4 regions of the Pseudovibrio sp. WM33 genome follow, and region 3 is predicted to be linked to each of the others. Evidence: predicted binding sites of a transcription regulator. Region 3 holds the regulator's gene; each other region holds the start of a gene.
The links. Region 3 encodes LexA, which represses DNA repair genes until DNA is damaged. Its sites were predicted from a motif close to TGTTCNNNNTGTGTTCNG; they were not measured.
Positions count from the first base shown of each region.

Region 1: a site for LexA is predicted at 5,912-5,929, ahead of PsWM33_RS00525 (PA0069 family radical SAM protein). Genes of this name have one in related genera too.
Region 2: a site for LexA is predicted at 1,869-1,886, ahead of dnaE (DNA polymerase III subunit alpha). Genes of this name have one in related genera too.
Region 4: a site for LexA is predicted at 5,818-5,835, ahead of PsWM33_RS13015 (DNA recombination protein RmuC). Genes of this name have one in related genera too.

Region 1 covers NZ_LMCK01000002.1:82,871-90,495, forward strand. Annotated here, with positions in the region: gene PsWM33_RS00485 (F0F1 ATP synthase subunit A) at 1-62, shown strand, start outside; gene PsWM33_RS00490 (F0F1 ATP synthase subunit C) at 136-363, shown strand; gene PsWM33_RS00495 (F0F1 ATP synthase subunit B) at 464-1,015, shown strand; gene PsWM33_RS00500 (F0F1 ATP synthase subunit B family protein) at 1,027-1,512, shown strand; gene PsWM33_RS00505 (hypothetical protein) at 1,613-2,227, opposite strand; gene PsWM33_RS27810 (hypothetical protein) at 2,238-2,588, opposite strand; gene PsWM33_RS00510 (hypothetical protein) at 3,026-3,280, shown strand; gene PsWM33_RS27815 (hypothetical protein) at 3,323-3,625, opposite strand; gene PsWM33_RS00520 (ribonuclease HII) at 4,052-4,705, opposite strand; gene PsWM33_RS00525 (PA0069 family radical SAM protein) at 4,759-5,886, opposite strand; gene PsWM33_RS00530 (glycosyltransferase family 2 protein) at 6,000-6,593, shown strand; gene PsWM33_RS00535 (ceramidase domain-containing protein) at 6,617-7,297, shown strand; gene PsWM33_RS00540 (NADP-dependent malic enzyme) at 7,416-7,625, shown strand, end outside.
Region 2 covers NZ_LMCK01000091.1:18,654-26,278, reverse strand. Annotated here, with positions in the region: gene dnaE (DNA polymerase III subunit alpha) at 1-1,593, opposite strand, end outside; gene PsWM33_RS18135 (ABC transporter ATP-binding protein) at 2,182-2,913, opposite strand; gene PsWM33_RS18130 (lipoprotein-releasing ABC transporter permease subunit) at 2,913-4,199, opposite strand; gene proS (proline--tRNA ligase) at 4,361-5,686, opposite strand; gene PsWM33_RS18120 (DUF1467 family protein) at 6,365-6,643, opposite strand; gene mce (methylmalonyl-CoA epimerase) at 6,800-7,204, opposite strand; gene PsWM33_RS18110 (ribonuclease J) at 7,439-7,625, opposite strand, start outside.
Region 3 covers NZ_LMCK01000022.1:20,963-28,587, reverse strand. Annotated here, with positions in the region: gene moaC (cyclic pyranopterin monophosphate synthase MoaC) at 1-494, shown strand, start outside; gene PsWM33_RS05960 (molybdopterin molybdotransferase MoeA) at 491-1,705, shown strand; gene lexA (transcriptional repressor LexA) at 1,955-2,677, shown strand; gene PsWM33_RS05945 (ComEC/Rec2 family competence protein) at 2,573-5,125, opposite strand; gene gltX (glutamate--tRNA ligase) at 5,251-6,675, shown strand; gene gltA (citrate synthase) at 6,906-7,625, shown strand, end outside.
Region 4 covers NZ_LMCK01000075.1:57,183-64,807, forward strand. Annotated here, with positions in the region: gene PsWM33_RS12990 (2-hydroxyacid dehydrogenase) at 1-558, opposite strand, end outside; gene PsWM33_RS12995 (carbon-nitrogen hydrolase family protein) at 647-1,645, opposite strand; gene PsWM33_RS13000 (carbon-nitrogen hydrolase family protein) at 1,901-2,899, opposite strand; gene PsWM33_RS13005 (VOC family protein) at 2,910-3,335, opposite strand; gene PsWM33_RS13010 (LysR substrate-binding domain-containing protein) at 3,508-4,425, shown strand; gene PsWM33_RS13015 (DNA recombination protein RmuC) at 4,430-5,653, opposite strand; gene PsWM33_RS13020 (IS5 family transposase) at 5,848-6,822, shown strand; gene PsWM33_RS13025 (MarR family winged helix-turn-helix transcriptional regulator) at 6,897-7,331, opposite strand.

The DNA.
Region 1 (7,625 bases), on a different contig from region 3:
CCTACGTCTTTACCGTTCTTACCTGCATGTATCTTGCAGATGCGCTCCATCCGAGCCACTAAGTAACGTGTAGAATCCGGGTTTCAAACCCAAAACAAAGTCATAGACGCTATTGCTAGTTTAGGAGCACTTGTCATGGATGCAGAAGCAGCAAAATACATTGGTGCCGGTATCGCCTGCCTTGGTATGGGTGGTGCAGCTCTCGGTCTTGGAAACATCTTCGGCAGCTTCCTTGCCGGCGCACTGCGCAACCCATCTGCAGCAGATGGACAGTTTGGCCGCCTCATCCTCGGCTTTGCTGTGACCGAAGCTCTCGGCATCTTCTCCCTTCTCGTCGCACTTCTGCTGCTGTTCGCAGTATAATCGACGACAACGATTAGAGCGTTTTATGGTGACGGTTCCTCTTGGTAGGGACCGTCTCTAAAATCATAAAACGTTACGAAGAGCGTTCACGGAGAAGTTGATGTCGAATACTCAAGGCAACCTGAATACAACTGCCGAAGTTGGCATTGTAGAGGATAGCGGTAGCTTTCCTCCGTTCGACAGCACGACTTACCCGTCTCAGCTGTTGTGGTTGGTTCTTTCCTTCGGCGTTTTCTACTGGGTAATGTCGAAAGTGGTCCTTCCACGCATCGGCGGTATCCTTGAAGATCGTCGCGATCGCATCGCAGGAGATATGGCAGAAGCATCCCGTCTCAAACAAGAGACAGATGAAGCCATTGCATCCTACGAAAGTGCTCTAGCCGAAGCGCGCAAAAAAGCCACTACCATGGCTCATGATGCACGCTCTAAGGTAAAAGCAGAGACAGAAAGCGCCCGCGCAGCGGCTGAAGAGCAGCTGGCAGCTAAGCTTTCCGAATCTGAACAGAGCATTTCCAAGATCACAGCTGAAAGCCTGTCTCATGTTGGCGAAATCGCTACAGAGACTGCAGGCGAGCTTGTGAAGGCACTTATCGGTGGCCGTGCTCCAGCGAAAGCTGAAGTTGCCAAAGCCGTTGATGCTGCACTTAAGTAAGGGGTGACAGAATGTTCGATGCAAGCCTTTGGGCACTCGTTGGTCTCATCCTCTTCTTTGTCCTGCTGTGGTACCTGAAAGTACCTGGCAAGGTTGGTGCAATGCTTGACCAGCAAGCGGACAACATCAAGCAAGAGCTTGAAGGCGCCCGTAAGCTGCGTGAAGAAGCTCAGGCTCTGATGGCCGAGTACCAGCGCAAGCGTAAAGAGGCTGAAGCGGAAGCAGATCAGATCGTTGCTGACGCAAAAGTTGAAGCTGATCGTCTGGCTGAAGAAGCCAAGGCAGCTCTCGAAGAGATGATTGCACGTCGCACCAAAGCAGCCGAAGCGAAAATCGCTCAGGCTGAAGCAAATGCGATTGCACAGGTTCGCTCCCGTGCTGCAGATGTTGCAGTTCAGGCAGCTGAAACCATCGTCGCTTCCAGCACTGCCAAAGAAGAAATTCAGGATAAAGTGCTCAAGCAGAGCATCAAACAGGTTTCTGAAAACCTGAATTGATCCTCAGAATTTCTGACAAGAATATCAAAAAAGGCTCCCGAGTTTCGGGAGCCTTTTTCTTTGTCTAAACATTACTTGGCTTCAGCGTCCTGATAGCGAACTAGACATGCCATTCAGCAAGTCCCAACCGTTCTGAGGTGTCGATTTTAATTGGCAATGGGCTGTCATCCGGCTGATGCATCAAAACAACATCCGCTTCTGTGCAGTGCGTCAACAACGCTATGATGCTGCCTGAGCTGAACGCATCAGCGTGAATGGTGTTCCCGGGCACCAGAATACCGCTGCCATGTGGAACAAGGAAGTTGGTGAGAGCAAACTGATCTTCTTCAAGCTGCGTCCCTACAGTGATCACAATCTCACTCTGTTCAGAAGCTGGCATGAACACATGCGGGAAGTCATGCGTTTCAATAAAGAAACCGTTCGCCACATCCAGCCGGTACTGCGGATAGGCCTTGCCAAACTCATACTCAACAGCATTCAGATTGCCATCAAACTTCAGCGGGACTGTCTGTCCGTCATCGAAGATTTTGACCCCGAAGGCCGCCGCTATGTTATCTCGGTTAGGACTGATTGGCGTCACAAGAGGAATGTCGAGGCTTGTCTCAGCGGAGGCAAACAGTCCGCTTGCCCCAAACACGTTTCCGGGTGCAGGAACCTGTACGGTTGATGCATCCAACCATCTGCCTTGCGTTTGCAGATAAGACCCATCAGGCAAATTCGCGATATCAGCAGGGGAGGTAGCAACTGACTAGTGTGTACCAGCTGTTTCCTGAGCTGGTTAGGAACGGGGCTTTGGCAGGCAACACTGCATCTTTGCCGCCCTCCACGACGTTGTGAAGCGCATTTGTCGTCATTCCGAGTTTGTCATTCACCACGCGATGAACAGAAACTGCAGCAAGACTGGAATCCACATGCCGCTCCGGAATAGCAGGATTGTATTTTACGTTGATACCAAGATCACCAAGATGACGTTCCTTATACGTCTCTTGGTGATCAGCAGGCTTGGCAGTGTTTTGAACCGCTTGTGGTTGGACTGGGAGGGTCTCGTTCCGCACGGCACCTGTGATAGCTGGCATTTCAATGCTCCTGAATTTAGAGTTGCAATGCCGCCATGGTGTGAGCTGTTACGCCTCTGGGTTGTGTAAAAATGCACTCAAAGGCGAGTAAGTGCCGCCAGGTCATTCAACTCTGCGTTATGATGCGAGAGCATTGGGAAAGTCTGAGTGCTTGAGTCCAAAGCAGCAATGCCTCTTTTGAGTTCGCTCTAACCGCTAGTCGAAATCATTGCTGTCAGTGCGAAACGCACATTTCCATTCACAATTCTAATCGATCACATGAACACCAATAGTGGCGTCCCTAAAATAAGTGCCGACCTCACACGAATTGGGGAAAGTTCTGCCGTCCTAGGCCAAACGAGTACCTCAAGAACAACGGTTTCCTGCGCTTCCTAGTGGCATAAGTCTTGCGTGATTGAATTCTGAATTTTGCTTAAATTATGAGTTTTGATCAAATGATGAGCCACGCTAATTTTTCACTCACCAAACCACTTGCTTCTCTCAATGCTGTTCGCATTGAGGATGATGAAGTAAGGCCAATCAACGCAGAAGAAACGCGCAGTTTTATTGAGTTGGCAAATGTGGAGTCGGACAAGTTCTACACCAAAGGCACACCAATCAAGCTAGACACGAGCGGATCATCGGCGGAGATGATTGATATGCAGCGTTTACTTTTGCAAACGCAGGAAATTTGGCAAAAGCACTTTGGATGATCTACAGGCACGATTGTCACCGTCTAAGAGGTTGAAACCAACTCAGAGACGCTTTCTGTGCTGGGTTGGTCGCGTTGCTTTTACGAAGAACCAGATCGTCTGAACCCCAAGCAGAAAGATGTAGACTTTGAATATGGTGAAAGGGAACAGAGACATAGCGATTAGATCTGCAAAAATGTTTCTCTGATTCAAAGTCTTTAACTGCGGATCGTCTTTAGTCTGAAGAGAGTAACCAAACCCATCAAACTGGAAATAGACACCAAGGTGTTCTGCTTCCTGAGTGGATGCTGGAAGGTAGTGGCCGAAGCATTTCTCGACGACTTTTGGCGATTGAGTTTCGCCCAATAGTGATCCGCTGAATGAATACAGCTGGTAGCTCGGACTTGAAGCGCGCTTGTGCGTGCAATCAATGACACGAGTATCCGGAAAGATCCTGAATACTCCGGTGACTGCCGTCTTTCCTAAAAAGAAACCAGAAAGAAATCCATGCTCTCGATGGTAAATCTGTATGCGATTCTAATAGGGCACATAGGTTACAACAAAATCACCATCAACTGACAGTTCAGTATGTTCCACGAGTGGAAGTTCGACATGTGTAAGTTTGTCCCCACCATGGAAATAAGCAACTCCATGAAACAGAAAGCTCAGGAATAGAGATAGGGCAAAATATAAAAAGAAACAGCGCGCGAGTCTGTTTGTAAATAACTGGTTTAAATCGTCGGATGTCATAATATTACTCAGAAAGCATCCCTTGTCTTCAAGCTGACCGAACTACCCCTCAATCATCTCCCGAATAGGTCGGAAGGAGCAGCGGTGGAGCGGTGTTACGCCGTGTGCTGCCAGTGCTTCCTGATGTTGTTTGGTGCCGTAGCCTTTGTGTTTGGCGAAGCCGTATTCTGGGAAGTACCTGTCCATCTTCACCATCAGGCGGTCACGGGTCACCTTGGCAACGATTGAAGCGGCTGAGATGGCTAGGCAGCGGCCATCACCCTTGATCAGGGCTTGCCCTTCCTGTGGCAAGTGATGGGGCACATCCTTGCCATCAATGAAGAGCCGTTTCACCGGAACGCTGAGCGAGCGGGCGCAGGTGCGCATGCCCTGCAAGGTTGCTTCGCGAATGTTGATCCGGTCAACGGTCTGCGCACTTTGCACGCACACACTCACATCAGCCATCTCAAGGATCTGCTCAAAGAGCTCCTCGCGCTTGGCCTCTGTCAACTTCTTGGAATCGTTCAGCCCCTCTGGCAGGTTGTCGTAGTCAAGGCTGGCTGCAGCAACCACCACAGGGCCAGCCCATGGTCCACGCCCAGCTTCATCAATACCGGCAAATCGCCCTTGCAGATCTTGCTCGACGGAGCGCTCAAAGCGCAGATCCGGAGCATCAGGGAAGGCGATATCAAAGAGGGAGTTTGCAAAATACGACATGCCCCTCTTTGCCATGCAGCCCGGCAGCTTTCAAGCATCACAACACGCCTCGTCTACAGCAATGAAAGCTGCACACCGCCGCAGGTCGGCTTGATGAAATGGTCACAGGACAACTTCATTGATCGCGAGGATAAACCCTTGCTCTTGCACGCCAGCTGAAAGCGCTTTGCCAGCTGGTCAGCGTAAGGACCTTTACCCTTGAAGCGCTGCGTCCACTGAGCGTCATAGTCTTTTCCATCACGCATGGAACGCAAAAGGCTCAGCACACGCCGGTAACTGCCCGGAGCTTCCCGCAAAAGCCATTCCTTGAAGAGTTCAGAAACCTCTCGAGGAAGACGCAGCAAAATGTAACTGGCCTCTGTTGCGCCATGCTCCTTACAAACCTCAAGAATGCTCTCAAGTTCATGATCCGTCAGTCCAGGAATGATCGGAGCTGCCAGCACAGCGGTTGGAATACCCGCATCAGACAGTGCCTTGATCGCTTGCAAACGGCGAGGCGGCGTTGATGCGCGCGGTTCAAGGCTCCGCGCGATCTTCCGGTCCAGCGTGGTCACAGAAATTGCCACCTTTGCCAGATTACGCTCTGCCATTTCGCTAAGAATATCGATATCCCGCATGACCAGTGCTGACTTGGTGACAATGGTCACCGGATGGCCCGTCTTGTTCAACACCTCCAGAACATCGCGCATGATTTTGTGCGTGCGTTCAATCGGCTGATAGGGATCAGTGTTGGTGCCAATCGCAATGGGTTTGGGTTGATAAGAGGATGCACCCAGCTCCCGCTCCAGCACCTGTGCTGCATTGGGCTTGGCAAACAAGCGGCTTTCAAAATCCAGCCCTGGCGACAGGCCCATATACGCATGGGTTGGCCGCGCAAAGCAGTAGATGCAGCCATGCTCACAGCCCCGATACGGATTGATTGAGCGATCAAAAGGCAGGTCAGGAGAGCTGTTCTTGGTTATCACATGCCGTGCAGTTTCAATCTGCACTTCTGTCTTGATTGGCGGAAGTTCATCAATTGTTCCCCAGCCGTCATCCATCAGTTCCCGGCTTTCCGCCTCAAACCGGCCAGCCTTGTTGGAATGTGCCGCACGGCCCCGACCTGTCATGTTGACCGGAAGCGAAGATCCCAAAGGATCAGCGGCCTCAGTTTCGGCCCTGTGATTTTGTGCAGTTGACATGGGGCATGCACTTTCATCTTCTTATGAGAACATAAGTGGAACATTGCTCAAAATATCTGGATTTGCAAGCCTTTACTTTCCAAAGCTAAGGCAAATCACTGTAAGCTGTTGGAATGATTAGCGCACTTATTCCCACCTATAACAGCGAGCACCGGCTGGTGCTTACCCTGTCCGCTCTGGTCCCGGCTTCCGCAGAAGGCATCCTGAAAGAAGTCATTATAACCGACGAAGGCTCATCTGATGGGACCGAGATTGTCGCGGATGCCAGCGGTGCGGATTTTGTCAGCACCACCTCAAAATCTGGTTTCGCTCTGGCCGAAGGGCTCAAACGGTGCACCCGTTCCAACTGGGTTTTGCTCATCCAACCCGGCGCTATATTGCAAGTAGGCTGGCAAGCAGAAGCAGCATCCTTCATAGAGCGCGCGGAGCGGGTCGGAACCGAACGGAATCTGGTTGCTGTGTTTCCCAGCCGTACAGAAGAATTCGGCGCTGTGGCACAACTCAAGCAGAAACTTATCACCCTCACGCATCGCTTGCTGAAAGCATCATGCCACCAGCTCCCCATGCTGATCCACAAAGACCACCTGCAACAAGCTCTGGCGAACGCGTCAGGAATGAACCGGCAGGCTCAGCTCCAGAAGGTTTTGAGGGCTAGCCGGGTCCATTGGTTGAACGGTACAGTGATCTTTCAAAATACGACGAGATAACGCGGTACCAGCTTGGAGGGCTCATGGATTGGAATCAACACCTGAACCAATACTGCGAGCGCACCTCCGCTGCATTCTGGTCTGAGCCACTCAATGCAGTGAGCAACGCTGCTTTTATCATTGCCGCGCTGATTGCTCTTCAATTCTGGCTGAACGCACGTAGCAACGCAAAAAAAGCGCATTCAACGCAAACCAACGCACAAGATAACGCAGCGCTGGTCCTGATCGCTCTGCTGGCCACAATCGGGATTGGCTCATTCCTGTTCCACACCTTCGCAACCCTCTGGTCAATGCTGGCTGATGTCATCCCGATCGCGATCTTCATGCTGGTTTACTTCTACCTTGCCACGCGTCGATACATGGGTGCCAACCTCTTGATATCACTGGGCGCAACGCTGCTGTTCTTTGGGGCAATGGCATTTGGCCCAAGGTTGTTTGAGGGGATACTTGGATCCACCGCTGGCTACTTCCCGGCACTCCTCGCAATCCTGCTTTTTGCAGGCCTGACCCGCAGCAAAAACAGGCAAACATCCAACGCTCTGTTAGCCGCAGGCGTAGTCTTCGCACTTTCGATGAGTTTCCGGATTTTAGACGAACCAATTTGCTCGATTTTGCCAGTTGGAACACATTCCTTGTGGCATATTTTGAATGCAATTGTTTTGCTTATTCTAATTCGCGCATTTATACGCTTTAAGACGTATTGAGATACTGCAAAATCCTAGGCGATGGTCTAGGTTTTGCAAAACTGCGACATCTGAACCGGAAGTCATAGTGATTCCCGGTGGCGAGCCGCTCATTCACTCGGTCAGGCAAGAATAGACGATGACGGACAAAAAACGCCCTACCTCCGGCGAACTCGATGAACAAGCGCTCTTTTACCATGAGTATCCGCGCGCGGGTAAATTGGAAATTCAGGCAACTAAGCCATTGGGAAACCAGCGAGATTTGGCGCTTGCCTATTCTCCGGGTGTGGCTGCTCCGTGTTTGGCAATCCATAAGGATGAGTCAAAAGCGGCTGACTATACCGCACGT
Region 2 (7,625 bases), on a different contig from region 3:
CGGACGGTCCCCAATCACCACCCCCGCCGCGTGGGTGGACGCATGACGATAAAGGCCTTCCAGCTTCTGCGCCATTTTCAGCAGACGGTCGACAACTTCCTCCTGCTTGGCTGCTTCACGCAGCCGCGGCTCCTGCTCCAACGCCTCTGGCAGTGTGCACGGATTGGCCGGGTTGCCGGGAACCAGTTTACTTAGGCGGTCCACCTGACCATATGGCATCTGCAGAACACGGCCCACGTCGCGCAGCACCGCCTTGGCCTGCAGCGTTCCGTAAGTGATAATCTGTGCTACCTGCTCGCGGCCATACTTGCGCTGCACATACCGGATCACTTCTTCACGGCGGTTCTGGCAAAAGTCGATATCGAAATCCGGCATGGACACACGGTCCGGGTTCAGGAAGCGCTCGAACAGCAGGGAGAATCGCATTGGGTCCAGGTCGGTGATGGTCAGTGACCAAGCAACAAGCGATCCCGCACCGGAACCACGCCCCGGCCCCACAGGAATATCCTCGTTCTTCGCCCACTTAATAAAGTCCGCAACGATCAGGAAGTATCCAGGGAACTTCATGCGGATAATGATGCCAAGCTCATAATCCAGACGGTCCCAGTAATCTTTCTCTTCAAGGTCAGGTGCCAGCCCATGCAGATCGAGACGTGCCTGTAAGCCTTCCTTCGCCTGCCGCGTCAGCTCTTCCGCCTCAGCACGCTCCGCTTCGCTAGCATCAGCATCCGCACCAGCAAAGCGTGGCAGAATAGGATCTCGCTTCAACGGCCGATAATGACAGCGCCGCGCAATCGCCACAGAGTTCTCAAGTGCCTCCGGAAGATCGGAGAACAGCTCCATCATCTGCTCACGGGTTTTGAAGCAATGGTCCGGCGTCAGCTGACGGCGATCCGTCTCGACGAGAACACGACCTTCGGAAATCGCGATCAGTGCATCATGCGCTTCATAATCATCTGGATTAGGGAAATAAGCTTCGTTGGTCGCAACAATTGGAATATTCAGATCATAGGCAAGGTTCAGGAGCACAGGCTCAACATCCTCCTCGCCTTTCATATTGTGGCGCTGCAACTCCACATAAAGACGGTTGCCAAATGTGGCCTGCAAAACCTCTAGGCGAGACTTGGCAAGATCAACATGCCCCTCTCGCAGTTGCGAGTTAATCGGGCCATCACTCGCACCAGTCAGAACAATCAAGCCATCGGATTTATCCAACACACGTGAAAGAGGAACATTGGCTTTGAGCCCCGGCTCTGTATCAAGAAAGGCTCTTGATACAAGATCCATGAGGTTCTCATAGCCCCCTTCATTCACGGCAAGAAAAACCAGATCACTGACGGCTTCATCTCCCACTGCGTCAGGCTGATCATCAAAGGTCACCGATATCTGACAACCAATGACAGGCTGTATACCCGCGCCAAAAGCTTTTTCAGAAAACTCGAGCGCACCAAACAAGTTCCCGCTGTCAGTAATGGCCAGTGCCGGCTGCTCATCCTTGGAAGCCAGATCAAGCAGCTTTCCAATTGGGAGAGCTCCTTCCAGCAAAGAATAAGCCGAGTGAACACGGAGATGGACGAATCCTGGAGATGACATCTGGAGCCTTTTGGTTCGCAAGGTGTGTGCGACAGTAGCACCTCATTTGGAGGACCCAAAAGCAAAATGCAATTGTCTGGCAAATCGCACCACCGGTTATCCCGAGTTTCCCAACCTCTCTTCCTCAGTATTTTCTAAGGAAGCATCCGGGTCAGCGCATCACCCCACATCAGGCAGCTGCTTGCAAAAAGAACGATAGAACCGAATGCTGCTGCTTCACGAAGTACAAATGACATAACAAACACCCTTAATTTGAACCCTATTTGTATCTGTTACGTTCTATTAATGTTCTTATTATTTCAACCCTTAATTTGGCTGGGTCTAACTCATAGTTAATGAGTGGTATACGCATTAACTCTCCGACATCACCGTTCAAACACAGCAAGGCATTTCCCTCAGCAACTCAATAAGTTGCATAACCGGCCAGCGTTAACACGGCAGGTGAGCATCGCGGAACACCAGCCTCGCTTGAGCATTCAGACAGAGAGAACAACAGGCATCAAAACAAGAACATCTCCCCAAAACAAAAATGCCAGCGAACAGGTCGCTGGCATTTGATTCTCAATGGAACGCATTCTCATTTCCAATTTAAGGAAGCTCGACCACCTTGCCTTCGCGCAGCGTAATCCGCCGGTCCATTTGTTTTGCAATTTCCAGATTGTGGGTTGCCAGCAAGGCCGCCACACCAGACGCACGCACCAGTGCGGTCAGTGCCTCAAACACATACTGAGAGGTGTTCGGATCGAGGTTTCCGGTTGGCTCATCGGCCAGTAGAACACGCGGCGCATTGGCAACCGCACGCGCAATTGCAACACGCTGCTGCTCACCACCGGAAAGCTCTGCCGGACGATGAGTTTCACGCTCAGAAAGGCGCATATAAGAAAGCAACTGGCGTGCACGCTCTTCTGCATCATGACGTTTCAGTCCGCAAATCATCTGCGGCAGCGCAATGTTCTCAAGCGCAGTAAATTCTGGCAGCAACTGATGGAACTGGTAGACAAAGCCCACCTCGGTGCGCCGAATGGCAGTGCGCGCATCATCATTGAGCTTGGAACATTCCCGCCCGCCAATCAGCACCTCACCGCTCTGCGGCATTTCCAAAAGGCCAGCCAGATGCATCAGCGTAGACTTACCTGCGCCAGAGGGGGCCACGAGCGCAACCATTTCCCCTTCATAGAGGTTAAGGTCAGCGCCCTTCAGAATTTCCAGTTTGCTGTTGCCCTCAACATAACCGCGGACAACATTCTTCAAACTCAGAACAGGAACGCGTTCCTCACCCTTAAGCGAAACACCAGCAACCGGTTTTGTTGGTTTATTCATCATTCGTAGCGCAAAGCCTCAACAGGATCGAGCCGGGCTGCGCGCCAGGCAGGGTAAATCGTAGCAAGCAGGCTCAAGACCAAAGCCATAATAACAACACTGGTCGTCTCACTCGGATTCATTTCAGCCGGCAGCTTTGAAAGGAAGTAAAGCTCAGGCGAGAACAGCTCGGTCGAGGTCAACCAGGAAATCCCCTGACGAATGCTCTCAATGTTCCAGCACACCACAGTACCCAGAATAAACCCGGCAAACGTACCAATGGTTCCAATGCTGGCCCCCGTGATGATGAAGATCCGCATCACCGCACCGCGGGTAGCACCCATCGTACGCAGCACGGCAATATCACGGCCCTTATCTTTCACAAGCATGGTCATGCCGGAAATGATATTCAAAGCGGCCACAAGAACAATCAGCGTAAGGATCAGGAACATCACGTTACGCTCAACCTCAAGCGCTGAGAAGAACGTCATATTGCGCTGGCGCCAGTCAGAAACGAACACAGGCCGTCCAGCCTCTTCTTCAATGACAGGTCGCAGCGGACCAACAGCATCCGGGTCGTCTGCATAGACCTCAATGCCCGTCGCCAGACCTTCCTTATTGAAATAGAGCTGCGCCTCATTAAACGGCATGAAGGCAATCGTGCCATCATATTCGCTCATACCAATCTGGAAGATCGCGGAGACGGGATAGCCCTTCACCCGCGGGGTCATCCCCATCGGCGTGATGCTGCCACGCGGAGTAATCACGCGCACCGTATCACCAACAGTAACACCCAGCTGGCGAGCAAGGCGGGAGCCAATGGCGACACCTTCACCATCATCAAACCCATCCAGCGTTCCAAGCAAAACGTTCCCGGATACCAGATCCAGCTTATCAAGATCAGCCTTATGAACACCACGGAACAAAGCACCCAGATCAGCGCTTGGTCCGGAGATCATCGCCTGCCCTTCAACAAACGGCATAGCAAAATCAACACCGTCGATGCCAGCCAGCTTGACCGAGGTCGCCTCATAGTCATTGAGCGGGCTATCGATGGGCTGCACAAGGACGTGTCCGTTGATGCCAAGAATTTTGGTCAGCAGCTCCGTGCGGAACCCATTCATCACCGCCATAACTATGATCAGAGTTGCAACGCCCAAAGTGATGCCCAAAAAGGACAGACCGGCAATAATAGAAATGAAAGTTTCTTTGCGTCTGGAGCGCAGATAACGCCCTGCCAGCATCCACTCAAAGGGTGCAAACCACCGGTTTTTTCCGGGTTGAGCCGCCTGAATCTCTGCCGTCATACTAGACTATTCTCCGTTTCCGCCTGTTCAACTACCCCGTGGAATATAGGGAGCATGAAGAGCAAGTGCCATAAGCTCTGGCAAAAAGGCCCGGCAGCGGAAAGGCCGCCGGCACCTAACATACCATTGAAGCTACTGAGTTACCCCAAGCTTCGCTGATATCAGCCTTTTAAGGCAGAAATCAGTTTGTTGACAGCTGCTTCCGGGGTCAACATTTCGCGATCACCAGTTGCACGGTCTTTAACTTCCACTTCACCAGTCTTCAGACCACGAGGGCCAACAACCAGCTGATATGGAAGACCAATCAGATCCATACTTGCAAACTTCTGGCCTGCACTGGTCTTGCGGTCATCATAAAGAACTTCAACGCCAGCCTTTTCCAGCTCTGCGTAAACGCTCTCACAAACGTCATCGCACTCAGAACCAACCTTCATATTGATCAAACCAACATGGAACGGCGCAACTTCTTTTGGCCAGACAATGCCATCATCATCATGGCACGCTTCAATGATCGCGCCCAGCAAGCGGGACACACCAATGCCGTAGGAGCCCATGTGAACAGGCTGTTCCTTGCCTTCAGCAGTCATCACTTTCGCGCCCATAGGCTCGGAGTATTTGGTGCCGAAGTAGAAGATGTGGCCAACTTCGATACCGCGTGCAGAAACCTTCTTATCTTCTGCAACAGCCTCGAAGGCAGCTTCATCATGCATTTCATCAGTGGCAGCGTAAGGCGTGGTCCACTGCTCAATAATACCGGAAAGATCGCCATTAAAGTCGATGTCTTCAGCCGGTGTTGGCAGACCAAGGATGTCCTTATCAAGGAACACTTCGCTCTCACCGGTAGTTGCCAGCACAATGAACTCGTGAGACAGATCGCCGCCGATAGGCCCAGTGTCAGCCTTCATAGGAATTGCTGTCAGACCCATACGCGCAAAGGTACGCAGGTAAGCCACGAACATGCGGCGGTAGGCTTCTGTTGCCCGCTCTTTGTCCAGATCGAAAGAATAAGCATCTTTCATCAGGAACTCGCGACCACGCATCACGCCAAAACGAGGACGCACTTCATCGCGGAACTTCCACTGTATATGATAAAGGTTCAGCGGCAGGTCCTTGTAGGAGCGCACATAGCTGCGGAAGATGTCAGTAATCATCTCTTCATTGGTTGGGCCAAAAAGCATTTCACGCTCATGACGGTCCTCAATGCGCAGCATTTCTTTGCCGTATGCATCATAGCGGCCACTTTCGCGCCATAGGTCAGCAGGCTGAATGGTTGGCATAAGCAGCTGGACAGCACCGGAGCGGTTCTGCTCTTCTTCAACAATACGCTGAATCTTGTTGAGCACACGGTGGCCAAGCGGCAACCATGCATAAATCCCGGCTGACTGCTGACGGATCATACCCGCACGCAACATCAGGCGGTGCGATACGATCTCGGCTTCTTTCGGAGTTTCCTTCAAAATAGGCAGGAAATATCGGGACAAACGCATTAGTTTAACTCTTCAGGTTTTAAGGCACGCAAGCTCTGGCTCACCACCAAGCATCATTTCTATGTCTTCTTAGCAAGCAGAACGCCTGTTGTAACTGCCAACATGGCTATATGCCAATTTTCTAAGACATATTTCCCCATACACGCAGTTTTTTGCCTACACCTTTGGGTTCAGTTCACGGATTCTCCGAAAATTATAGCTAAAATTTTAGGCAAGCAAAAAATTACGGCGAATTGATACAAAATGATGACAAACTAATGTGATTACGTTAGTGTCTGTTCAACAATAAAAACAACACCCTTAAGCGGTGTTGCAAGGTATCGCGATCTTTAGTCTTGGGAGGAAGGTTCTCGGGCGCCCGTTTGGTTGCAGCCGGCACTCTACGCAAGTGCAAAGAGAACATTTAGACGCGGAACTCGTTCTAACAGCAAGGCTTCGGCCTTGCTTTTTTTTCGCCAATTTCTGCCGTTTCACTGAATGAAATTCTATGAATACCGCATTCAGTTTGCTCATATCAGCATACTCACCAGAACCTGAACACAGCAGGGACAAGTGTCTCTCCACCCCCCCCCTCTAAACGCAAAAAAGCGATTCCAGAGAATCGCTTTTTTGATACTTTATGGATTCGCTCTGTAACTCGCTGAGTTTACGCCACACAATTGATGTGCAAAACCAAAATCAGGAAGGAGCGTTGCCCATTAATTGATCAACAAGTGGAAACAGATGCGCGCCAAGGCCGGACTCAAGAAACCAATAGAAGGCAACGAACACAATTGTCGTTACAATCGTGTTGATGATCACTTTCTTCAGCATCTGAGGATTTTTGGGCGCGCTCTCAGTCGTTCCCGGAACCACTTCGCCCTCTTCCGCCTGGGTGCGAACACCAAACGGCAAAATGGCCAGAAACAAAATCCACCACATCATAAAGTAGAGTGCAACGAGTAGCGGCGTAGCCATAAATGTGCTCCTGGAACGTTCTTGTTTCTTCTGCGGCTGGTCACCTTACTGTTGTATCACAAAGCAACCAGCACACTACAGGTTTTTACCTACAAGAATTAGGCCCGAACCGAAAGCCTTCCAGTTTCCTCAAACCACAAGTCTTTCAAGGCGAACTTAAGCCTGTTCCAACTCGGTCAATGTTCCAAGGAAGTCTTTTGGGTGCAAGAACAACACCGGCTTGCCATGTGCACCAATCTTCGGCTCACCATCACCCAGAATACGGGCTCCATTGGCAACCAGCTGATCGCGCGCGGCAAGAATGTCATCAACTTCATAACAGATGTGATGGATACCACCTTGCGTGTTACGCTCCAGAAACTTGGAGATCGGAGAATTCTTGCCAAGCGGCTCCAGCAGCTCGATCTTCGTATTTGGAAGCTCGATAAACACGGTTGAAACACCATGATCCGGCTGTGCCACTTTCTCTGAGGCAATGCCGCCGAGTACATCACGATACACTTTCAGGCCTTCTTCCATATCCAACACGGCAATCGCGACGTGGTTCAATCGTCCAATCATGACGGTCCTCCCAATAACTCTTTGTTCTAGAGCGCGTTCCATTCGATTGCACACAATCAAATGACAAGAAGCTGCTCAAACAAAATGTCAGAGTACAGCACGTATCTGCAGATGAACGCCTATGAGTTCTAAGGAACAGATTTCATTCACAAAGTCCATTGGATCAAAAGTCAAAGGCCGCAGATGATATGCTCATTTGCGGCCTTTGATTGTCTCGAAAAATGTGTCTGAGGATCAGACGCGTTGCACCAATGCCTTACAAAGAGGCTTCTTGCCCCAATGCTCTACAACTGCATAACGCCCCGCCCGTCTGGCAGCTTCACGCACCAGTTCCACATCACGGCGGCGGCTCTTTGGAATGGAAATCACAGCACCATAAACGGCATCCCGAACGGCATCCTCAAACGGTGTCCCGTTTTCA
Region 3 (7,625 bases):
TTTCTCCAAAACTCACTCACTTAGATGACAGCGGTGCGGCTCATATGGTCGACATTTCGGAGAAAGAGGTTACCTCACGCATTGCCCGTGCAGGCGGTCAGGTAAAAATGCAGCCTGAGACTCTGGACATGATCCTTTCAGGCAACGCCAAGAAAGGCGACGTGCTCGCAACGGCACGCATTGCTGGCATCATGGCGGCCAAGAGAACTCACGAGCTGATCCCGTTGTGCCATCCTCTGGCGCTTTCCAAGGTTCAGGTGGACTTCACACCCAATCCTGAGCTGCCAGGAATTGAGATCGAAGTCTTTGCAAAAGTATCCGGCCAGACTGGCATCGAAATGGAAGCACTTACAGCCGCCTCCGTTGCCTGCCTGACAATTTACGACATGGCAAAAGCCGTTGACCGTTCTATGGAGATCGGTGAAATCCGGTTGCTGGAGAAGAAGGGCGGCAAGTCCGGTCACTATCTGGCTGAGGAGGATAACTCCCGATGAGCTTGATCAGTATTGAAGAAGCGCTGGACCGCCTCCTGAAAGATGTGAATCCGACCGGTACCGAGCAGCTTCCACTACTTGAAACCGGAGAACGCATTCTGGCAGAAGATGTTGCTGCAACGAGAACGCAGCCTCCATTTTCGGCCTCAGCAATGGATGGGTATGCTGTCAAAGCTGCTGATACGGTCGATCCAGAGACTGCTTTGAAGGTCATTGGAGAAGTTGCTGCCGGGCATAACTTCGATGGCACGCTGCAAGCCGGAGAAGCTCTGCGCATCTTTACAGGTGCGCCTGTTCCAGCAGGCGTCGACGCGATTTTAATGCAGGAAAACGCTCGCCGTGACGGGGATAACCTGTTTTGCGAGGAAGCCGTTTCTGTTGGTAAGTTCATCCGCCCAGCAGGCCTCGACTTCAAAGAAGGTCAAACCCTCCTGAAGGCAGGCGCGCCACTCGGCTTCCGTGAGTTATCGCTTGCAGGCGCCATGAACCACGCAGCCTTGCCAGTACGCAAAAAACCGGTTGTTGCGATCCTCGCAAATGGTGATGAACTCGTAGAGCCAGGCCAGGTACCAGGTCCGAATCAAATCATCGCGTCCAATCAGGTCGGCATCGCAGAATTCGTCAGAAACTGCGGTGGAACGCCAATGATGCTGGGCATTGCACCAGACCAACCTGAGGAAATCGCGGCACGCGTGAAGCAGGCCATTGAAGCGAAAGCCGATGTACTGGTGACACTCGGCGGTGCCTCTGTGGGCGACCACGATCTCATTCAGGACGTGCTGGGCGCTGAAGGCATGGAGCTAGGCTTCTGGCGCATCGCCATGCGCCCGGGCAAGCCCCTCATGGCCGGTGCCCTTGGCCCGATGAAAGTCCTCGGCCTTCCTGGCAATCCAGTCTCCAGCCTTGTATGCGCACTCCTCTTCCTCGGCCCGCTTCTGGACAAGATGTTAGGCCGCACGGTCTCTGTGACAAATCAAGGCGTTACCAAAGCAACTCTGGCAGATGATTTGCCTACAAATGATATGCGCCAGGACTACCTGCGCGCCAGTCTGGACACAGACGAACACGGAGATCTGATAGCAACACCGTTTGGCAAACAGGACTCTTCCATGCTTGCCTTGCTGACAAAAGCAGATGCCCTGATCATTCGTCCACCACACGCACCAGCTGCAAAGGCAGGTGAAAAAGTGGACCTGCTCAAGCTACGCTAAATCCAGACATCAGAAGTGGGCAACCCCTGCCCACTCACCCACCAGAAACCAAATCCCCCAGTTCTAGCAGGGCTTAACCTCAACAAACCCATTGCAGAACACAATGAGAACAGGTAGAGTACGTTCGTGTTTTGTCCTTCCAATCGCAGAAGTTGAAGTCTTTCAGCTTCTTGGAATTACAAAACTGCGATTGGTCAGGAATGACCGCTCACTTTCAATCAGCGCCTTAGGAGCGAACGGGGATAAAAGATGCTTACACAGAAGCAACACGAGCTTTTGATGTTCATCCATCAACGCTTGAAGGAAGCCGGTGTTCCGCCCTCCTTCGATGAGATGAAGGACGCGCTGGACCTCCGTTCCAAATCCGGCATTCACCGGCTGATCACAGCTCTGGAAGAGCGCGGCTTCATTCGCCGCTTGCCGAACAGAGCTCGTGCACTTGAAATCCTCAAACTGCCAGACTCCATTTCTCCGGGCCTGAAGCCTGCCGCTAAGGAAAAAGGCTTTGCACCTGAGGTGATTGAGGGCTCCCTGAGCAAGAAAGTAGCAACGCCGCCACCTCCACGCACCACATCACCAGACGAAGTGCCAACGCTGGAAATCCCGGTCATGGGCCGCATTGCTGCAGGCGTACCAATCGAAGCAATCCAGACACAAAGCCATACCATCGCAATGCCTGCTGATCTGATGGGTCGCGGTGAGCATTATGCGCTGGAAGTCAAAGGCGACTCCATGATCGATGCCGGTATCTTCGATGGGGATACCGTGTTGATCAAACGTGGTGACACGGCTGATAACGGCGAAATCGTTGTGGCGCTGATTGATGAAGAAGAAGCAACCTTGAAGCGCCTGCGCAAAAAAGGCGCCTCAGTCGCGTTGGAAGCGGCCAACCCCGCCTACGAAACTCGCATCTTCGGCCCGGGCCGCGTCCACGTTCAAGGCAAGATGATTGCGCTCTTCCGCCGCTATTAAATCATTGGTTGCCTGAGGCAATTTTGGATTCCAAGGTCTGCGCTGAGCATCATATGCCCAGCGCACTTTTTTTATTCTTTCCCCGCCCTTAGCGCCAGCTGAGAGCCAGATGTAAGCTGAACCTCGTTCTCCGAAAATCTTCTGGTCGATAACCAGCTCAGCCCGGCAAGCCGGAGGCGCCTGAACCTGTGTGATGACGATGGTGGCAAGATGGCAGTCAGCCTCCAAAACATCAACTGCTTTGGACTGCGCCAGCAGGATAGGTTCTGAACTTACCCTCTCTCCCTCCGCAGGCTGCTGAGGGAATATCTCAATCACACAGCCGCGCTCATCACAGGACCGATCTGAAGCCCTCACCTTGTGCTGCTTGAACGAACCCGCTGAACCCCCACCAGCGCGCAACAGGCTGTCAGCAGCAAACGACATACGCGAGGACGTCAGTCGAAACGCACCATCCTGCCCATAATAAGCAATGTGCTTGCCCGCATCTGCAATCATCAGATCAGGCGCCTTGCCACCGGCAAACATCAGGACACTCACCGTAAATGCCGGAAGTGAAAGCCATTTCAGGCGCAGCGGCGTCACACACAGCACGACAATCGCTAGGATCACGAGCAGATACCCTGGAGCACTGGCAACCCCGAGACTGGTCAGCCCCTCACTGAGTGAGCTCACCCAGTAGGCAGCTTTCAGCACCAGCGCCAACCCAGCCTCCATCCCTTGCAGAAAGAACGCATCCGCACCAAACGGGATCGCCAACAGACTCAATAACCCAAGGGGCATAACCACAAAAGTCACCAATGGCATAGCAAGAATATTCCCCAGAACTCCATAAGGCGCAACCTGCTCAAAATGCATCGCCGCAACTGGCCCCGTGGCAGCACCTGCAATCAACGAGGTCAACGCACAAGCTAGAATCCACTTTAAGATTACACGACTAACCTTCTGAAACCATGAGGTATTCCGTCTGCGCGAACTGTCTCGATCACCGAGCAACCAATCCTTCCCAAGCATATAGGCTGAGAGCAAGGCGAGCACTGCAATGAAGGACATCTGAAACCCGGGAGCCAGAACCTCCTCCGGCCTCAGGCTTAAAAGCACAAGGCAAGCCAGCGCCAGACCACGCAGACTGAAGGCCCGCCGACCAAGCAGACCCGCGCATAAAATCATCGCCGCCATCAAAAAAGCCCGCTGCGTTGCCACAGAAGCTCCTGACAAACCAAGATAAACAATCGCCGCAATCAGTGCTGCCACGCTGGCATAAACGTGAATATGTCCTTTCAGCGCAAGCGACTGGCTGAGGGATAGGATCAGGCGGGCACCAAGGAAGACCAGAGAGGTCACAAGTCCCATATGCATGCCGGAGATAGCGAGCACATGAGCAAGCCCTGCATTGCGCAAGGCATCCTTGTCAGCGGTGGCAAGATAGTCTCGCTTGCCCACCAGAAGTGCAACAGCAAACGCACTTTCCGGGCTGTTATCCAACACCCGCCGGATCCGCTGTGCTATCCCACTGCGCACACGCTCTATCCCTTGCAGAAAACTTGTGCCCTCTACCTGTGCCACAACAACCGGTTTGGAAAGCGCATAGCCGACTGCACCAATCCCACTGAAAAACGCAGTTCGGGCAAAGTCATACCCACCGGGGCGCACCGCACCTCCCGGCGGCAACAACCGAGCCTTCAGCTGCATCCTGTCCCCCATCACGGGTGCCTCTTTCATCCCCTTGATGCTAATCCGGATGCGATAAGAAAGAAGAGTTACGCCCTTCTGCGAAAGTGTTGTCACATCTGCAAAAATGACGGAGTAAGCCCCTTTGCCAGAATGCTTCACTCCAGCAACCACACCCTCCACTTTGCGTGTAACCGGGCGCTCCAGCGGGTCACCGCGCGCATACTCCACGCGCAAGTCAGCAAGGAAGAACCCGGCAGTAAAGAACAAAAGCGCGGTCAGCCCAACCGTTAACCGCCCGATCTTCCAACGACGAAAAGCGAATACTCCCAATAAGATAAAAGGAGTTCCGCTTAAAACACTGTAAGGCTCTGCGGGGAGTGAGAAATAAACCAGTACACCAGCCAAGTGGCAGAGCGCATACCAGAGGATGCCATGCCCCTTGTTCCAATCCTGTACCAGAGCAGAGCGGGCATAACTCATGACAGCTGGCCAATCCGGCCTCAGCACGAAACCCAGCAGCTCACGTATCTTTTGGACCACATCACGAAGCCTAAGGCGCTGTTTCTCTTCAGCAAAACGCGTGCTTGCGTTGCTATGTGCGTTTTTTGCGTTGGTTTGCGTTTTTGTGCGTTGCTGTGTGACTCGTCCAGCAAGCGCCGTATCGGTCTCAAACAGCACAGAAGAAAACTTATCCTCCTCAAGGCAAAGCTCACCTATTCTGGGAGCACAGCCACCAGATTGCGTCTTGTCTGAGGATGATTGCCCCTCGCGCACCCTTAAGTCCCTTTCTGCCACTTGGGAACTTTTCAATGCTATGATACACAGCCCGCAGAGGTACGGCGCCCCGCCGTAATTACCCCAAACTATTCGAAGTAACTTGAAACTTTTCCGGAACACCTATGACTAAACCTGTTGTGACGCGCTTTGCGCCTTCTCCTACTGGCTACCTGCATATTGGCGGCGCCCGTACAGCCCTGTTCAACTGGCTTCTGGCAAAACACAGCGGCGGTAAAATGCTGCTGCGCATTGAAGACACCGATCGCTCCCGCTCCACCGAGGAAGCCGTAGACGCGCTTCTGGACGGTCTGTCCTGGCTGGGCATCGACTGGGACGGCGAGCCGATCTCCCAGTATGGCCGCGTTGACCGCCACCGCGAAGTTGCTGAGCAGATGGTCAAGGACGGCACTGCGTACTATTGCTACTGCTCCCCGGAAGAAGTGAACGAGATGCGCGAGAAGGCCCGCGCAGAAGGTCGCCCGCCGCGTTATGACGGCACCTGGCGTGATCGTGACCCTTCTGAAGCACCGGAAGGCGTCGCCCCTGCCATTCGCCTGAAAGCACCGCTCGAAGGTGACACCATCGTGGAAGATCAGGTTCAGGGCACCGTCAAGTTCGCCAATAAGGATCTGGACGACCTGATCCTCGTGCGTTCTGATGGCAACCCAACCTACATGCTGGCTGTTGTGGTAGACGACCACGACATGGGCGTCACCCACATCGTACGTGGTGATGACCACCTGACCAACGCAGCACGCCAGTCCCTGATCTACAAGGCTCTGAACTGGGATGTCCCGGTCATGGCGCACATTCCGCTGATCTATGGACCAGATGGCGCAAAGCTCTCCAAGCGCCACGGCGCAGTTGGCGCAGAAGCCTACCGGGCTATGGGCTACCTGCCATCCGCCATGCGCAACTATCTGGCGCGCCTCGGCTGGTCCCATGGCGATGACGAGATCTTCTCTACCGATCAGATGATCGAGTGGTTTGGTCTGGACGCTGTTGGCAAGTCCCCATCCCGTTTCGACTTCAAGAAACTGGAGAACCTGAACGCCCACTACATGCGCTCAGAAAGTGATGAGGAGCTGCTCGGCCACTTCCTCACCTATCTGATGGACGTGGAAGGCGGCGCAGACGTCATGGCGTGGATTGCTGGTGATGGAAACCAGGACAAACTGGTTGAAGCACTGCCTGGCCTGAAAGAGCGTGCAAAGACCCTTGTCGAACTACAGGAATCTGCGCATTACCTATGGGTTCAGCGCCCGCTGGATCTGGATGCAAAGGCTGAAAAGATCCTGTCTGACGAGGCACGCGCTGTTCTTGGCAAGGTTCTGGTTGCCCTTGAAGCACTGGACGAGTGGACCGTGGAAAGCACTGAAAATGCCGTTAAGGCAGTTGCTGAAGCAGAAGAGCTGAAACTCGGCAAAGTTGCTCAGCCATTGCGCGCTGCACTCACTGGTCGTGGCACATCCCCAGGCATCTTTGACGTGCTCAAAGTGCTCGGAAAAGACGAATCCTGCGCACGCATTCGTGATCTTTCAGCTTAATTCGCTGAATTCTAAAAGAAACTCCGCTGCAAATACTAGTCATTCGTAGCGGTAGTTACACTTATAGCTAAAAGCATTGGTTGCGGGCGCTTGCCCCATCGCGGCAAATGATATAGGCAGTTCCACGACAACACTCTCCTCCGGGCGGAAACGTCAGATCATGCAGTGTATTCATTTGTACACAAATGAAGCAAGTCGCATGAGGAGATACAAAATGGGGGTTGCCTGATATGAGCGACAAAACAGCGAAACTGACTATTGGAGACAACAGCTGGGACTTTAACGTCCACTCTGGCTCCATGGGCCCTGATGTTCTGGACATCGGTTCGCTTTATAAGCAAACTGATCACTTCACACTGGACCCTGGTTTCACATCAACTGCCTCATGCGAATCCAAGATCACTTACATCGACGGTGACGCAGGCGTTCTGCTTTACCGCGGTTACCCGATTGAACAGCTCGCCGAACACGGCGACTTTTTGGAAAGCTGCTATCTGCTGCTGTACGGCGAACTGCCAACACGCGCAGAGAAGGACGATTTTGTTCATCGTGTAACCTACCACACCATGATCCATGATCAGATGAGCTCTTTCTTCAAGGGTTATCGTCGTGACGCTCACCCAATGGCAGTCATGACCGGTACCGTTGGAGCTCTCTCTTCCTTCTATCATGACAGCACCGACATCTCCGATCCACACCTGCGCATGGTTGCATCCCTGCGCATGATCGCAAAGATGCCGACCATTGCTGCAATGGCCTACAAATACCACGTTGGTCAGCCATTCGTTTACCCAAGAAACGATCTGGACTACGCATCCAACTTCCTACACATGTGCTTCGCAGTTCCATGTGAGGAATATAAAGTAAATCCGGTTCTGGCACGCGCCATGGACCGTATCTTCATCCTGCACGCTGACCACGAGCAGAACGCTTCCACATCCACCGTACGT
Region 4 (7,625 bases), on a different contig from region 3:
ATTAAGGAACGCCTCAAGCTGGTCTTCACCGGCAAAGCTTTCAATGCCGTCTACATCTTTTGGCGAGCGAGACCACCCGGCAACGTTAAAGCCCAGCGCTTTGAGGGCTTTTGCAGAGTCCAACCCCAGCTCACCAAGCCCCAGAATACCAACGCGTACGTCCTTTGCTGCCCATTGCCTGTGTCCATGCCAAACACCTGCCTCCTGCTGAGCGGCATAAGTTAAATGTTGGCGATGGTGGAGAAGCGTTTGGAAGACCACCCACTCTGTCATGCGGCTGGTGAGGTCTGGGTCAACAATCCGGACCAACGGGAGGTTGGGGAGTTCCGGCAATGAGGTCAGATGATCGACACCTGCGCCCAGTGAAAAGATCACCTTGAGGTTTGGCAGGGCGGCAAAGGCAGCTGGGTCTGGTTTCCAGGCAAGGAGATATTCTGCTTTTTCGGGCTCAGCGACGCCGCCGTTCCAGCCCTCAATCTTTCGATTGGGAAGAAGTGCCTGCAAACGGTCGATCCACTCAGGTTCGTTGAAGCTTTTGAGAGATAAGACCAGGTTCATGAGGCACTCCATTGTTGAGCGTATTTTTATTTGAGACCAGCAGGCTCATCTCACAAATACACCGTAATATATCAATCTGCGATTTGTTTTATTCAGAGTCGACGAATTCAGCAAGCTGTTGGCGCTTACGATCGACGACCAGACGTGTGACATCCGGTCGGCTGTAGTGGCCGGTCGGGTCAAAGAGTTGGCGGTCTGCCCGCACCAAGGCGTGATCCAGCTCTGCTGTGATCAGGAGTTCTTTACCAACCTGTGGTGCGACCACCCATGATCCATCAGGTGCAGCGATACAAGACCCGCCATCAGCGAGAAACTCACCACTGTTTTCGAGTATTTCTGCTAGTTCTGGCGTATCCGTTGGGAAATCTGCAGCACGCATCAGCCCTGAGACTGATAGTACGTAGCTTCTGCTTTCTTTGGCAACAAAGCGTGTTGGATCCTCTGTGTTCCGCAGGCCGCCCGGCCAGACGGCCACGTGCAGGTCTTCTCCTTGCGCATACAGGGCGACGCGTGACAAGGGCATCCAGTTTTCAGCGCAGTTCAGGCCACCAACCGTAAAGCGGCCCAGCGGATGGACACGCAAACCGTTGCCATCTCCCGGTGCCCAGGCAAGACGTTCTGCATAGCTTGGCTGCAGTTTACGGTGCGCAGAACCGATCTCACCGTTTTGATCAATGTAGACCAGTGTGCAGTACAGACTATGCCCGCTTCTGTTTGCTGCTCTCTCCATAACACCGAGATACACGGAAATGCTGTGTTTCTTTGCTGCTGCACAGACAGCATTCAGATGACCGTCCTCAATCACCACGGCTTGATCAAGGCATTTGGCGTACATGGCTTTTTGCTTTGGATCATTGAAGCGTGCACCGTCTGTGCGTTCAATCCAAAACGGATAGCCCGGCACCAGTGTCTCTCCAAATGCAACAAGCTGGCAGCCCTGCTTGCCAGCAAGCTCTACCGCATCAATCACTTTGTTCAAGGTCGCTTCACGCTTCAACCAGACTGGAGCGATCTGCGCGAGGGCGACTTTGATTTTGTCAGATTCGGACGGATCGTGGGATAAATGCGTTGCTTCTAAAATTTCCATGTTTCAATACTCAGCTTGCAGATGCGAAGATCACACTCGGGTTTGGCGGGGCTGCAAACAACAGAGTCTATCATTCAGGCAATGAAGCACGTCAGCACCACCTGCTTTGAGATTCTGTTATTTCAGATCTTTATCTTACTATGAGGCAGGGATGCCTGTAGCTGGTCGGATCATTCAACTTTACTGAATTTTTTGAGAGATAAAACCTAAGCTAATCAAAACCCTGCCCCAATAAATCTGCCTGAGTACTTAATTTTATTCAGCGTCGATGAAATCCGCGAGTTGCTGACGTTTCCGATCAACGACCAAGCGCGTCACATCTGGTCGGCTGTAATGACCCGTTGGATCAAAATTCTGGCGTTCACCACGTACCACGGCATGGTCCAATTCTGCTGTAATCAGAACTTCCCTACCGACTTGCGGCTCAACAACCCAAGACCCATCTGGCGCAGAGATGCACGAGCCGCCGTTTGCGAGAAAGTCATCGCTGTTCTCAAGGATCTTGGCAAGTTCCAGCGTGTCTTCCGGGAAATCTGTTGGGCGCATGAGGCCAGAGACTGAGATCACATAGCTTCTGCTTTCTTTGGCAACAAAGCGGGTTGTGTCTTCGGTGTTGTGTCGCCCACCCGGCCAAACGGCAACGTGAAGGTCTTCTCCTTGCGCATAAAGGGCAGCGCGAGACAGAGGCATCCAATTTTCGAAGCAATTGAGGCCACCCACGGTGAAGCGGCCCAGCGGATGAACACGCAAGCCGTTGCCATCCCCCGGCGCCCAGGCAAGGCGCTCCTCGAAGGTTGGTTGCAGTTTGCGGTGCGAGGAGCCGATCTCACCATTCTGGTTGATGTAGACCAGCGAACAATAGAGACTATGACCACTTCTGTTTGCAGCACGCTCCATGACACCGAGATACACAGCGATGTTGTATTTCTTCGCAATCGCACAGATGCCATCGAGATGACCGTCTTCAATCACTACGCCTTGCTCAAGGTATTCCGCGTAAATCGCTTTTTGCTTTGGATCGTTGAAACGTGCCCCGTCGGTGCGTTCAATCCAGAACGGGTAGCCCGGAACCAGTGCTTCGCCGAAAGTGACAAGCTGACAGCCCTGTTTGCCTGCGAGCTCTACTGCATCAGCCACTTTTTTCAGTGTTTCTTCTCGCTTCAACCAGACCGGAGCGATCTGTGCGAGCGCGACTTTGATCCGGTCAGATTCGGCAGGATTTTGTGTTGTATGTGTTGCTTCTAAAATTTCCATGGGGATCTACTCAGGTTGCGAAAATGTCAGAGTCACTGGCGAATGCCTTGAATTCGAGAGCATTGCCCGAGGGATCTTTGATGAAAAAAGTTCCCTGCTCTCCCGGTTGCCCTTCAAACCTGATTTTCGGTTCCAGCAACCATTCAATAGTTTCATGTGTTTTCAGTCGATCAGCAAGAACCTTCCATTCATCCATTGGCAAAACAACGCCAAAATGAGGAATGGGAACTGCATCTCCATCAACAACACCAGTGACTCCAAGGGGAAATTGTGATTTTTCACGAAGGTGGGCGGACATCTGGTGTCCAAACAGGTCAAAATCGACCCATTTGCCTTCAAGTTCACGGCCCTGTTTACATCCAAGCACGCTCATGTAGAACGCCTTCGTTTGTTCCAGATCATCAATCGGAAATGCCAGATGGAATGGACGCGCCATGTTCAGCCTCACCTTACTTTCAAACGAGAATCCGTATTCTGATAGGGGCACTGAGGGCCACTTACCTGGAATAGGCTCTATACCCAAAACTCATGCTGGAGTTGTTTTAAACTACGTAAAATCTCATAGATAGGCCAATGACAGTCACATAGACATGAGTTAAACTCATAGTATGAGCCGACATAGTCTTTCGATCACTTCGCAGATCCTTGCCGTTCTTCCTGTTTTTGATGCAGCAGCACGGCATGGGAGCTTTACCCGCGCTGCACGGGAGCTTGGCATCACGCAAGGGGCTGTGTCCCGCCGCATTCAGAATCTGGAAGAGCAGCTGGGGTTGGTGTTGTTTTCCCGTCAGGGAAAAACGCTGGCACTTACTCAAGATGGGTTGCTGCTGAGCCAGAAGGCCAAGAACGCGTTGAAGCTGGTGGAGGATCTTGAGCATGAGCTGAAGGGCTCAGTCTCTGGTCAGCTGCGTATCGGCACGCTGCCCTCACTCGCCAATCTTTGGTTTATGGAGCGGATCAAAGGCTTTAAGCGGGCCTATCCTGCTATCAGCGTTGATCTAGTTACCATCCCAGCCGACTTTTCAGCTGGTCATAAAGATCCGGTCAACTGGGATCCATCCAGTGTGGATGTGGCGCTTACTGTGGGGCGTGGCAGTTGGCCTGCTCTGGAGAGCTTCCGGATTTGTGATGAAGAGATGGTTTTGGTTTGTCACCCAAGTCTCTTGGGAGAAGCAAAACCGGAGAATATAAAAGATCTTCTGGGTCTCCCCCGCCTCATTCACTCCACACGCCTGGGCAGTTGGGAATACTGGGCGGAGGCACACAAGCTTTCAAGCTACTTGCCCGGAGACACCTCCCTCTCCTTCGAGCATTTCTTCATGGTATTGGAGGCTGCGCGTCAGGGCCTTGGCCTTGCCTTACTTCCCTCTTTGCTCATTGAGAAAGATCTGGCGGATGGGACACTGATCGAGCCAGTCCCTGCACGGCATATGACAGGGAACACCTATTACATTGTTGGGAGTTCAGCTGCCTGGAGGCGTCCAGCTGTTGCTGCCTTGCGTGATCATCTTCTACAGAGCAAATAGGCGCTTACCGCCGATCAAACTGAAAGGGTGATGGCAACTCATCTTCTGCAAGGTGTGTTGTTTGTGGGGCTTGTGATGCAGCTGAAGAGACGTGATCTGTTGCTTTGCCGCCCAATTGCATCTCATCAATCTTGCGAGCTCGATTGCCGATTTTGTCGCCTGAGATCATGATCTGATCCAGATCTTTGTTGGTCTGGGCAAAATGGGTTTGCAGTTTGGAGACACGCTCTGTCAGACGTCCAACATCCAGCAGGAGCTTACCAACTTCAGCCTGAATGAAGTGAGCCTGTTCACGCATGCGAGCATCGCGCAGCACAGACTGGATCACCTGCACAGCAAGGACAAGCAGAGACGGCGATACGATGACCACACGCAGGCGGTGAGCTTTTTGCGTCAGGTCAGGGAAACCTTCGTGGATCTCAGCGAAAAGACTCTCGGAGGGCACGAACATAAGCGCCGTGTCCTGTGTTTCTCCCGGGAGAAGATATTTGCCTGCAATGTCTTCCAGATGCTTGGAGATATCCTTTCGGAAGCGAGCAGCAGCTTCTTTCAGGTCCTGCTTGGTTTCTGCATCCTTGATTGCGGCGAAGGCTTCCAGAGGGAACTTGGCATCCACCACCAGCGGCGGGGCGCCAGTTGGCATATGGATCAGGCAGTCAGGCCGGGAGCGATTGGAGAGTGAGCTTTGAAACGAGAAGCTTGTTGGGGGCAACGCGTCATCAATGATTGCCTCCATACGCCCTTGGCCAAAAGCACCGCGAGTTTGTTTGTCATTCAAAACCATCTGCAGGTCAGTCACCTGCCCTGCCAGCTCACCCATGGTTTTATTCGCTTTGTCGAGCAGTGCCATGCGCTCCTGCAGGCCTGTCAGGCTGGCATGGGTTTGGCGGTGGGTTTCCAGAACAGACGCACCCAACGTTTTACCAAGACCATCAAGGCGATCATTCACCACACGCATCAGATCTGACTGACGGGAGCCGAAAACCTCTGCCATGGTTTGCATGCGACCTGTCATTTCTCCCTGAGAGCGGACCAGATCTGCCAGTGCGGCTTCTGTGTATTCTGCCCGCTTTTGCTCCAGCACCGATGTACCACGCACTCTGTTCAGTTTTGCGCGCAGGCTCATGATCCAGATGAGCAGCAAAAGGACAAAAAGGCCTCCACTAACTATGGCTGCCTGAATATATGAGAGGGTGAATGCACCGTATGTGAAGACTGTCTGTTCCATGAAACAAACATAGAACACTTTACAACACCGCGATACCTCTCAGCTTTCTTGGATGCACTGCAACCCACATCCTTCAATTGATGGGGAGTATCTGTGGGATAAAAATAAAGTTTCATCCTCAGATCGGCGTTGTTGCATAAAGGCGCCTTCGCCCTTTATGTAGAGGCAACATATTTTGAACTAAGCAGCTTTTAATGCCATTCAAACACAATGCTTCCCGGCGGGACAAGTTTACGAAAGCGGAGTATCGGATCAACAACTGGCCGGAGTATAACGAAAGCTTGCGCCGTCGTGGCGATGTGACGGTTTGGGTTGCCGATGACGTTGCCAAAGCCTGGTTTGCCCCACACAGCAAGGGTCGCGGCCGTCCTTTGAAGTTCTCAGGCCTTGCCATTGAAACCTGTTTGCAGGTGCGGTTGGTGTTCGGCTTGGCGTTACGGCAATGCCAAGGGTTTGTTCGCTCGCTGTTTGGCCTGATGCAGCTTGATCTGCCTATTCCTGATTTTTCAACCCTGTCGCGGCGAACAGGAAGTTTGAAGCTGACAAAACATCGCTCAACCTCCAAAGAGGAACCGGTTCATCTGGTGGTCGACAGTACCGGATTGAAGATCTTCGGAGCCGGTGAATGGCAGGAAACGAAGCATGGAACCAAGATAAAGCGCAGAACCTGGCGCAAATTGCATCTGGGGATGGATTTGAACACGGGCGAAATCCTTTGCGCGGAACTGACGCAAGACAGTGTTGGCGATCCGACAGCCTTACCGGGTTTGCTGGATCAGATTGACGACCCAGTTGTCAAATTTCTTGGCGATGGTGCTTATGATGGTGAACCAACCAGACAAGAATTGGCAGAGCGTTTTGACGGGGTGGAGGTCATCATTCCCCCGCCCAAGACAGCAGTCCCCAGCTCTCTTATTGCGAGTGACCCGACACCACGCGACCGCGAAATTGCTTCCATTCGCACCAACGGCAAAATGGCTTGGCAAAAGCAGACAGGATATGGGCAACGCGCGCGAGGAGAAACCCTGATGGGACGCTTTAAGCAGGTGATCGGGAACAAACTTAAATCACACAGCTTTGACAGTCAGAGGACAGAAGCGAAAGTTGGCATTGCTGTGCTCAACAAAATGACGTCTCTCGCACGGCCTACGTTCGAGCGCGTTTTATGACCCCAAAATTTATGGGGTTGGGCAAGCTGTAAGCGGATTTCGATTTGTGCAACAACGCCGGGCTACTCGACCACCTAGCCTATGCTCACGTTCGCCAAAGCTTTGCGGTCCACTTCTTCGACCAAAGGAACCGTTTTTTCCAGGGTTTCCCAGCCCTTTTGGGTCAGGGAGATCAGCTTTTCACGGCGGTCCATTTCATAGTTCGTGATGCTCACCAAATCACCCGCTTGCAGACGTTTGAGCAATTGCGAAACCTGCATCTTGTTTAGTTGGGCCATTTCCGTGACCACCTTTTGCCGGACGAAGGATTGCCCGGTTGCAGCCTTGTTCTGCTCAGAGAGCCAAGCACTTACGGCCAGAAGGGCAAAAGCCGGCTGGGTCAGATCGTAGGGCGCAAGCACCATATCGATGTTTTTCTGCCAGTTCAGGAATGTTTGCCAGAAACGAAAGCCGGGGCTCTGCGTCGGAGTCATGAAACCTGCACCCGGTATGCCTATGTCCTTGTTCATTGTTCATGTCCTCCTGTTTGCGTGTCCCAACGGGCTCCGTTCGGGCTGTCGCTGTGCCGCCATCCGGCCTGTGAATGCACCTTGTTCGCCAGACCTATTGCCTTTGAGCGCGGCTTCCAGAGTCGATCGCCGCCCATATTTGTGGTGCGCGTCGCATGTGAGTTCAAAGTCTTCATTTCCGGCGACCTTTTCTCTGACACCAACAGCTTTGGCGAGCCACGTATTAGATTTCAATAACTTACCCCAGCGCATTGTAATTATAAAGTATAAATACTTACTATCTGTGCGTGTGGC